Regions from separate parts of the Oceanobacillus longus genome, predicted to be linked through region 3. Evidence: riboswitches for the same ligand, from Rfam matches in the RefSeq annotation. Region 3 holds a riboswitch; each other region holds the start of a gene.
What was found. Region 3 has a riboswitch for preQ1 ahead of ACFOUV_RS13750 (QueT transporter family protein). Riboswitches for the same ligand answer to the same signal wherever they lie in the genome.
Positions count from the first base shown of each region.

Region 1 (3,197 bases), on a different contig from region 3:
CATCAAACACAGTGGTGCTTCACTAACAACAGATCTAGCGAGCGCTACCCGTTGTCTTTGCCCACCTGATAGTTCTTTTGGTTTTCGTTTTAACAGTTTATCCAATCCCATCATTTTAGCAGTTTCCGTTAATCTTCTTCGCTGTTCTTTCTTATCTACTTTTTTTGCATTTAATCCAAAAAGGATATTTTGTTCGACGGATAAATGCGGATATAATGCATAATTTTGAAAGACCATGGATAAGTTTCTATCTTTTGGAGGGAGGTGGTTAACGGTTTTTTTATCTACTTTTAATGTGCCCCCTGTAATTTCTTCCAGACCTGCAATCATTCGAAGTAATGTACTTTTACCAGAACCAGAGGGGCCAACAAGAACAAAAAATTCACCCTCTTCAATGGATAAATTGATTTCATCTAATACACTTTTTTGTTTGTCGTATGACTTGGAAATATCGATTAATTCAACTTGACTCATTTTGTTGCCTCCTTAACATTCGCATTTTCAGTTAAGCATACTTTTTCACTAAAATTAGGTAATTTACTTAAACCTTACGTGTTGTTCAATGAAGATTAATAACATTAACATTATCTTCATACTCTGTCGGTATAAAGGACTATAATTGGCATACTAAATCCATCCATAAAAAAACAGGAACATCAAAGGACTGACCCCCTGAAATTCCTGTCATATTAATCGTTACTTACGTTAAGTGAGCTGTTAAATATCCAATTGTTTAGGCGGCTCACCTTTTTTATTCATTAAACGGACTTGAAGTGGCTCTATTTCCAAAATCAAATACTCGGGATCATCCGGTCCTTCAAAGTAAAGCTTCATATCATCATTCCATAGTTCCTTTTTCAGTTCTTCGGAGTTATTAAAGGATACTTTGCCTTGATATTCCACGTATTGATCGCCAAATCCTCCACCTTCGTATCCGATGAGGATATGTGTAAATGGATTTTCTTCAATTTCATCTGTTTTATCCGTATCTTTATTCGTAGCTGTGTACAGTTTTAAATCCCGATGGAAAAACATCATATATCGCGAATGAGGCTTATTTCCTTTCACGGTCGCCATCGTTCCAACCGGACTTTCTTTAAAAATTTTCTCAACGGTTGATTTAATTTCTTCCTGACTCAAAATAACACCCTCCTTTATATTCATATATAGTTATTATTCCTTTTCTATTTGAAAATTAAACAAGGTATTAATTGAGATGCACCCTAGATCACGATGAACTGGTCTGCCATTATGACCGATAACAACTGTGAAGGGAGAAAATAAGCCTCCAGTCGACCATTTTTATGCTATAATAAAAACATCAATTTAATACCTGCTTTGTGGGAGAGGTTCTAGAATAAACCCTCTATAAAAAACTAAAGAAGTAACTATATCTTTCTTTAGGATATGGTTTTTATTTTTGTATTTTATTGAATTTTTACTATGATTCTCTCGTTCGACAGTAGGTGTTCCTGATTAATACTGTACAAAGGAGCGCTATCCATGCGAATATTTTTTTACCTTATTGTTATTATTATTGCAAATATTGTTACCGCAAAGTTTGCCCCATTAGAATTAGGAGTATTTATTATCCCTTGGGGGTCATTTCTGATTGGGTTAACATTTATCTTACGGGATATGGTACAAAACAAATACGGCAAGAAAAAAACGTACTTGTTGATTGGTATGGCACTGCTTTTATCTGCAATTTCAAGTTATCTGTTAGGGGATACATTATGGATTGTTTTTGCCAGTGCGATTAGTTTCCTCGTTTCAGAAACCGTGGATACAGAAATTTATTCCAGGATAAAAAAGCCGATGCATATCCGTGTACTTTATAGCGGAACAGTTGGTGGTGTACTGGATTCGACTATTTTCGTAATTATTGGTTTATCACCTCTAGGGGCCGGGTTTGTACCTTGGGAAGCAGTATGGATGGCAATTTTAGGACAAATCTTTATCAAAGTGACAATGCAATTTGCTGGTGTACTCGTTCTTCAAAACTCGAAGACTGTTAAAGCAGAATTCGCTAATTGACCTTAAGATAAAAAAAGCTCCGTTCCTTTTCGATAAAGGAACGGAGCTTTTTTTTAATACTTTAGCAAAGTGAAGAAATAGATTACTAGTCTTTTATTAACAAAATTGATCCGATTTCTTCGGATTCTTCATGCCGAATAATGGTCTGATAAACAAAGCAAGTCCAGTTCCAAGCAATGCCATTACTCCCCATACCCAACCATGAAGGCTAAAGGAGGCAATCCCGCCAAAGTATGCGCCAATATTGCAGCCGAATGCAAGACGGGAGCCATATCCCATCAAAAGACCACCAACAATAGCAGCACCAGCAACACCAGGTTTAAACTTCTTCGGTTTGAAAGATCCCTGGGCAGCGGCTGCAATAAATGCTCCAAGTATAATACCGAAATTCATGACACTCGTGGAATCAGCCAATACCGTTTGTGATAAAGCCTCCGCGTTCGCTCCTGTAAAATAACCCCAACTAGTCACATCGATACCAATTGCCTGAAGTGTCTTTCCTCCCCACAAAGCAAAAGCAGATGTAATCCCCCATGGTTGACCTCTGACTGTCAAAGTCAAAGCATTTAGGATTGCAAGAATGATTGCCGCAGCAAATAGTGGCCATGCACCTCTGAATATTTTTTTCCATCCGTTTGTTGTAGGAAGAGGTTTCATGGATGGGGGATTTTTCCGTTTGGCAATTTTAACAGTAACCCCATAGATTAAAGCAAATAAAGCTAGCTGAACAATCCATGCACCAAAAAACCCAAGTCCAGTGGATTCAGCCAATGATATCGGAGGCAAAGAAGGTGTACCCATCCAGAATGAGAAATGATAAGCACCGATTGTTGATCCGATAATAAAGGCAATCAGCGTTAATATCATGGATGATGATCCACCACCGAAATTATATAATGTACCAGACGCACATCCATTACCAAGCTGCATACCAATACCAAAAATAAATGATCCGAAAATAACACTGACCCCAACAGGAGATACATACCCAGCAGGTGTAAGTCCTGTAAAACTAAAACCTGTACTTAAAATAATTGCAAATAATGTTGTCGCTATTGCAAGCATGACCATATGTGCCTGAAGTCCCTGTACATTCCCCACTGAAGCGAGTCTGCGAAAAGCCGAAGTAAACCCAAATCTGGCATGGAGCAACGTTGCAC
Region 1 covers NZ_JBHSAO010000003.1:2,892-6,088, reverse strand. The annotation lists gene ACFOUV_RS05970 (ABC transporter ATP-binding protein) at 1-474, opposite strand, end outside; gene ACFOUV_RS05965 (pyridoxamine 5'-phosphate oxidase family protein) at 718-1,140, opposite strand; PreQ1 riboswitch class I at 1,341-1,386, shown strand; gene ACFOUV_RS05960 (VUT family protein) at 1,504-2,037, shown strand; gene ACFOUV_RS05955 (YeeE/YedE family protein) at 2,134-3,197, opposite strand, start outside.
Region 1: it holds a riboswitch for preQ1, as region 3 does, so the genes downstream of both, ACFOUV_RS05960 (VUT family protein) here and ACFOUV_RS13750 (QueT transporter family protein) in region 3, are expected to answer to the same signal.

Region 2 (3,197 bases), on a different contig from region 3:
AGGAACCATCCTTCCAAATCTTTCAAAAATATGGCGGGTTGGTGGGCCACAGCTTGCTTTTGGCTGGACACTTGGCTGGGGTCAATATGTAGTCGGTATCCTGTTGGCAATGCTCGTGTTGACACCATTCTTTGATATGCCACCCATTGTCGGGGCCTTGATTGAAGTATCTTTTGAAGGCGGTCATGGCACAGCCGCAGGACTACAGGGGACATTTGAAGAAATGGGATATCCAGAAGCCTATGACTTGGCTGTCGGATTAGCAACGGTTGGTATTCTATCAGGGGTTATAATAGGAATTATCATCATTAACTGGGGAATACGCAAAAAGAAAACAGAAATCATTAGAGATGTTGAAGAATTTTCCTCCTTAAAAAAGGCGGGAATTGTGGAATTTGAGAATAGAGAGCCTGCAGCAAAAATGACGGTTCGTCCGGAATCAATCGAGCCACTTTCCTTTCATTTTGCAATGGTTGCCTTGGCAATTATCGTAGGGTATATTTTACTTCAATCGTTCGTAAGGATCGAGGCAACCGTCTTCGGTTCCGATTTAATGACCTATGTTCCATTATTCCCTTTTGCAATGATTGGAGGAATAATCGTACAACTATTCTTAAACAAAGTAGACAATGCATATCTAGTCGATCGACAAATGATTAGTCGTATTCAGGGGTTTTCATTAGATATTCTAATATTAGCAGCGATAGGAACGGTGTCACTAGATGTTATTGGAGACAACTTCATTCCATTTCTTCTAATTGCGATTACCGGTATTGCATGGAATGTGATTGGATTCTTTGTCCTCGCTCCAAGAATGATACCTACGTATTGGCTGGAAAGAGGAATCGGTGATTTTGGTCAATCGATGGGGATTACCGCGACTGGTTTACTCTTGATGCGTGTTGCCGATCCTAAAGCCGAATCTCCAGCTTTTGAAGGCTTCGGCTATAAACAGCTCGCTTTTGAGCCATTCCTTGGTGGAGGATTAGTAACCGCATTATCTGTTCCACTAATCTTTCAATTCGGCCCGATCCCATTCTTTACTTTCGCGGCAATCATGTGTGTAATTGGTTTGCTCGTTGGTTTACTTTATTTTGGTAAGAAGAAAAATTAAAGTTAAAGGGCCATAGTAGATGAATATGGCTCTTTTTATGAAAGAAATGCTATAATAAAAGGAAATATTTTTAAAAAGTCTGCACTATTGCAGGAGAGGTTCTAGCTACACCCTCTATAAAAAACTAAGGATGGAACTGTACCTTCCTTATCGGTATGGTTTTTTTATTCGGGTGAGTAGAATTCTCTTTTTATATTATGAAAGGGGAATTTTTTTTATGGAAAAAAATAATAAAGCTGTCGTCGTATTCAGTGGTGGTCAGGATAGTACCACCTGTTTATTCTGGGCTTTGAAAAAGTATGATCACGTAGAAGTGGTGACATTTGATTACAATCAACGCCATAAAGAAGAAATCGAAGTAGCAAAGGAAATTGCTGCTGACTTGAAAGTACGACATCATGTTTTGGATATATCGCTTTTAAGTCAATTGGCTCCAAATGCGTTAACACGTGAGGAAATCGAAGTAAAAGATGGGGAGAATGGGGACCTTCCTTCCACCTTTGTCCCCGGACGTAATCTGCTCTTTCTGTCATTTGCAACTATCTTGGCAAAACAGATTGGAGCGAAGCATATCATTACCGGGGTTTGTGAAACCGACTTTAGCGGTTACCCGGACTGCCGTGATGTTTTTGTTAAATCACTAAACGTAACACTGAATTTATCGATGGATGATTCGTTTGTTATTCATACGCCATTAATGTGGCTGGATAAGGCAGAAACCTGGGAACTTTCCGACCAGCTTGGTGCCTTTAACTATGTTCGCGAGAAAACAATTACCTGTTATCACGGAATTCGTGGCGGGGGATGTGGGGAGTGTCCTTCATGTAAGCTGCGAAAAAATGGGCTCGATATGTATCTGCAACAAATAAACAAGGGGAACTCCTGATGTTAAACAAACTCAGAAAAAAGTTTTTCATAAATCTGATGAATGACCATACTAAGCAAAGTTACATGAGAATGGTCACTCATAGAGCTGGGGAACGGCTAAATACAGCAAAAAATGCAGTAAAATTGTAGGAAGGAAACCCAATGAACTTGTTTATGGATGGAAGAATATTAAAGGTGTTTTTGAAAAGTAATTTATCTTTATTGAAACTTACGCAAGAGTAAAATAAGGAACTATCAATTGATAGTTCCTTATTTCACTAAAGAAGCAGCCTCCACCTATCCATTCTATTTAACTGGGTTTTCTATTACTACTTTTGAAGAGGATAGATTTACCTGATTTGCAATGGTATCTCCAACAGGGCAATGGGCTTCAATAAATTCCTTATATGCCTGTATTTTCTCATCAGGAGCATTTGTTTCAATATGGAACGTATAACGAATATTGGAAAAGCCTGGTCGTACATCCGATTTACCAAAGAAACCATCCAGATCAATATCACCATCTAATTCGACCCAAAAGTTTTGAAGATCAACCTCAAACTTTTCAGCATAAGTTCTAGCAACAATGGATTGGCATGCACCTAATGAAGAAAGTAGCAGCTCTACTGGATTCATCCCTTGATCTGTACCACCTAAATTCTTAGGTTCATCTATTATAACTTTATGACCTCTAGCTTCAGCTTCCACTAACACATTTTCCTTTAATACTGTTTTCGCACTCACTGTTGTAATTGCCATTAAAAATCTCTCCTTTTTCATATGGTAATTTATATTAATTAGAGACCCTTCTCATTAACGAAAGGGTTAACAAAATATATTTGCTTTTGCTAGTAACTTTCATCTGCGGAATCTTTTAATACATATTATTTACATCGGAATTATTATATATAATATCACATTATTTTAAATAGTCAATACACTAAATATTTTTAATTTATAAATAGACAATAATTGTTAAAATCAAGAGTTTTGACTGCAAATTATCTCACTTAAATATTGGTGCAAGCGTTGTATTACAAAACGTAAGTATATTTCTTCGGGGGATGTTTTTGAATATTATGTTATTATGAAATTGGCGTTATTTAACTATCTGGCAGCCATTATTGGAAGAAGTAAGTATTTTTTAATTAGGGGGAGATATGGTGAATCGTTTTAAAGTTTATGGATCTATAGATAGTGATAAAACAATTATCGC
Region 2 covers NZ_JBHSAO010000002.1:5,321-8,517, reverse strand. The annotation lists gene ACFOUV_RS05470 (sodium/glutamate symporter) at 1-1,114, shown strand, start outside; PreQ1 riboswitch class I at 1,204-1,248, shown strand; gene queC (7-cyano-7-deazaguanine synthase QueC) at 1,332-2,000, shown strand; gene ACFOUV_RS05460 (OsmC family protein) at 2,288-2,740, opposite strand; gene ACFOUV_RS05455 (alpha/beta fold hydrolase) at 3,145-3,197, shown strand, end outside.
Region 2: it holds a riboswitch for preQ1, as region 3 does, so the genes downstream of both, queC (7-cyano-7-deazaguanine synthase QueC) here and ACFOUV_RS13750 (QueT transporter family protein) in region 3, are expected to answer to the same signal.

Region 3 (3,197 bases):
TCAGTGTCTCACCGATGCCTCTCTTCCCGTAGGAGTCTCCGTATATTTCCCCGAGCTGGTTAGAAGGTTGCTGACAATGACAATGACTACACCTGCTAATAGCTAAAATATCATCCTACAGCTTCACCAGTCCGGGTGAGCGGCGGGCGGTGACTCCTGCGGGAATAGCACGTGTCCGAAGACCAGAAGAGTGGTTTTCTCTTCGGGGCTGAGGCCGTGCCCTAAGGATGCGCATCCGCCCAGAGCGATCATGGACGGCAGCAAGAGCGCATTTCTCCTGAAAATAAATCTAAAGTTAGTTCGCATTTTATCTCAACTCTGCGATGATTAAAAAGCATTAAACATTACGAAAATATCCTTATTCTTACCAAGTTTAGCAAGCTGGTTAGTAAAGACATGCTAAGTTTACCCCAGTTACCTGTTTGATACCTATTTTATTGGTCGAAAGGTGATTAATGATAAAAAGAAATATTTCTATACATAATGAAGAAGAAGCTACTGAAAATGAATTCCAGTAGCTTCTTCTTCATTATTAATTTAGTCTTAGCTGAATCGTATTTCCTGAAGGATCTTCCGTTACATAATAATCTTCTTCTGCTTTCACCGAAGCTCCTACTTTTTCCAAATTTATCTTTGTTTTATGAAGCGCATCCTCATCAGGGAAATTCAGTGTAAACCAATTCAATCCTGCGCTGTTTTCAGTAGGTGTAGGCGCACCGACTCCATTCCAGACGTTTAAACCTATATGGTGATGATAGCCATTATGTGATGTGAAAAGCGCCCCTGGAAATTCCGTAACGACGTCATACCCAAGACCATTCACGTAGAACCTTCTTGTTTTTTCTATATCAGAAACATGAAGATGAATATGTCCAATGACCGTATCGGTTGGCATCCCTTTCCAACCCTCTTCTGTTTCAGCAAGTAAATCATCTCCATCTAGCGCTACTGTTGCCATGGATACTTGATTATCAGACCAATTCCATTCAGAAGAATCACGGTCATGAGCAATCTCTATGCCGTTTCCATCCGGGTCATCAAAGTATAGAGCCTCACTGACATAGTGATCGGATGCCCCTAGACGCATTTGGCCACCAGAAGCCTGTATAATGTGTTTCAGGAATGCGGATAAATCTCCGCGAGTTGGCAAGAGAATTGCAAAGTGATATAATCCGGTCGTTCTTGCCTCTTTTGGTGCAACATTTTCTGGCTGTTCTAATGTTAATAATGGTATTTTACCATCCGCAGATAGAACTGCTTTGTATTCTTCTTCTACCAATACTTTAAATCCCATAAAATCTTTATAAAAAGTAATGGATTTCTTTAAGTCTGTCACATTTATATTAACTTCTCCTACGTATATTGTCGGTTGTTCGAAAAATTTCTTTTCCATAACTATCTCCCTTTACACTTTTTTATGTTTAACTTACTTTTAATTACATGTTTATACTTAGTTACTTTATGTAAGTATTATAATGATTTTTTTTATTATTGTCAAATGACCCTTATTAAAAATAGTAAGAAGTAAATAAAAAAGGCTTTTCTTTTATTTGTTTTTGTATTATACTTGCTTGCATTGCTTTACGTGGTTCGTAACCATCCCACGAAAAAAAACTAAGGAGAGATTTACAATGACCGTAAGAACACTTGTAATTAATGGTTTATTAGCAGCATTATATATTGCTGTATCTGCACTTATTATACCTTTTGGGTTTACAAATATTCAATTCCGCATTTCCGAAGTATTCAATCACCTGATTGTGTTTGATAAACGTTACTTCTTCGGAATTGTACTAGGTGTATTTTTATATAACCTTTTATTCTCCCCATTAGGGTGGTATGATTTGGTTTTCGGAGTTGCCCATTCAGCTATCTCATTGGGTATTATCATATTACTTGCAAAATATATAAAAAATATTTGGGTGCTTCTTGTTGCAAATACAATAGTCTTCACATTCAATATGTTTATTATTGCATTTGAATTGAATCTAGCATTGGCACTGCCATTCCTATTTACATGGCTTACTACAGCTATTGGCGAATTTGTTGTGCTGGCAATCGGTATTCCAATCATTTATGCTCTAAATAAAAGATTACATTTTGATAAACTAATTTAAATTACTTCATCATTCGTTTTAATTTTGCGGATGATGAAGTTTTTATTTTGCCCGCTCGACAACATTGCTTATACTGATAGTACATTCCACACCGGAAAGGATGGAGTTTAAATGATTGTCAGAGAACATGACCAGCATTTTGTATTAATTCAGCAGGATCACCACGCCCAAATCTCAGGAGATATTATGAAGCAGTGGAAATCGGATTATTTTCATGGTATGGAACTTCGTGAGTCGGTTGAATACGCTGCTTATCAACATGATCATGGTTGGAAGGAGTTTGATAAGCAACCCTTTTTGAATGATAAAGAAAAGGTACCATTTTCCTTTTTTGATTTTCCTAACCTACCCAAAATCATTCTATATAAACACGGTATTGATGAAGTACAAAAAGTAGATCCCTATGCTGGAATGCTTTGTAGCGAGCATTATAAACGCTTTTTATTGAACAATACTTCACTTGAAGCACAGGCATTTGTTACGTATGAGGAAATGCGTCAACAAACGATAATTGACACACTAAACAAATTCAACAAACGTTTGTTTGAATTTCATTATAGTCTTCTCCAGCTTGCAGATAACCTTTCATTATACATTTGTATGAATGAGCCAGGTGCTGAAAAACAAAATGAGCATTCTTTTTTTAAAAAAGGTATTCCAACCAGCACCACTCTCCATGAATTCTGTAAACAGAAAATACAACTTCGATGGCTAAATGATCATACCGTAGTGATAAATGACTTTCCGTTTGAGGAATCAATTGAGATTACTTTAAAACAAAAGGTTATTGCAAAAGATACGATTGCTACGAAAGGATTAATTGATAGTTATGAAGAGGCTTCTTTTGAGGAAGTACCAATCACCATTTTGCCGGAGTAATTTCCTGCTTGTAGAGTAATCAAAAATAAGAAAAGCTGAACTACCTATACACGCGGAAGTTCAGCTTTTTAATACTTTTTCGAAATCAATCCCATTCATAGGGAGTTGCCTGGTATACATAGTAATTGAGCCAATTCGAAAACAACAGACTGCAATGGCTTTTCCATCGATATAATGGTGCCTTTTCCGGATCATCATCTG
Region 3 covers NZ_JBHSAO010000010.1:87,885-91,081, forward strand. The annotation lists gene ACFOUV_RS13745 (VOC family protein) at 533-1,393, opposite strand; PreQ1 riboswitch class I at 1,580-1,624, shown strand; gene ACFOUV_RS13750 (QueT transporter family protein) at 1,632-2,117, shown strand; gene ACFOUV_RS13755 (DUF3891 family protein) at 2,229-2,996, shown strand; gene metA (homoserine O-acetyltransferase MetA) at 3,082-3,197, opposite strand, start outside.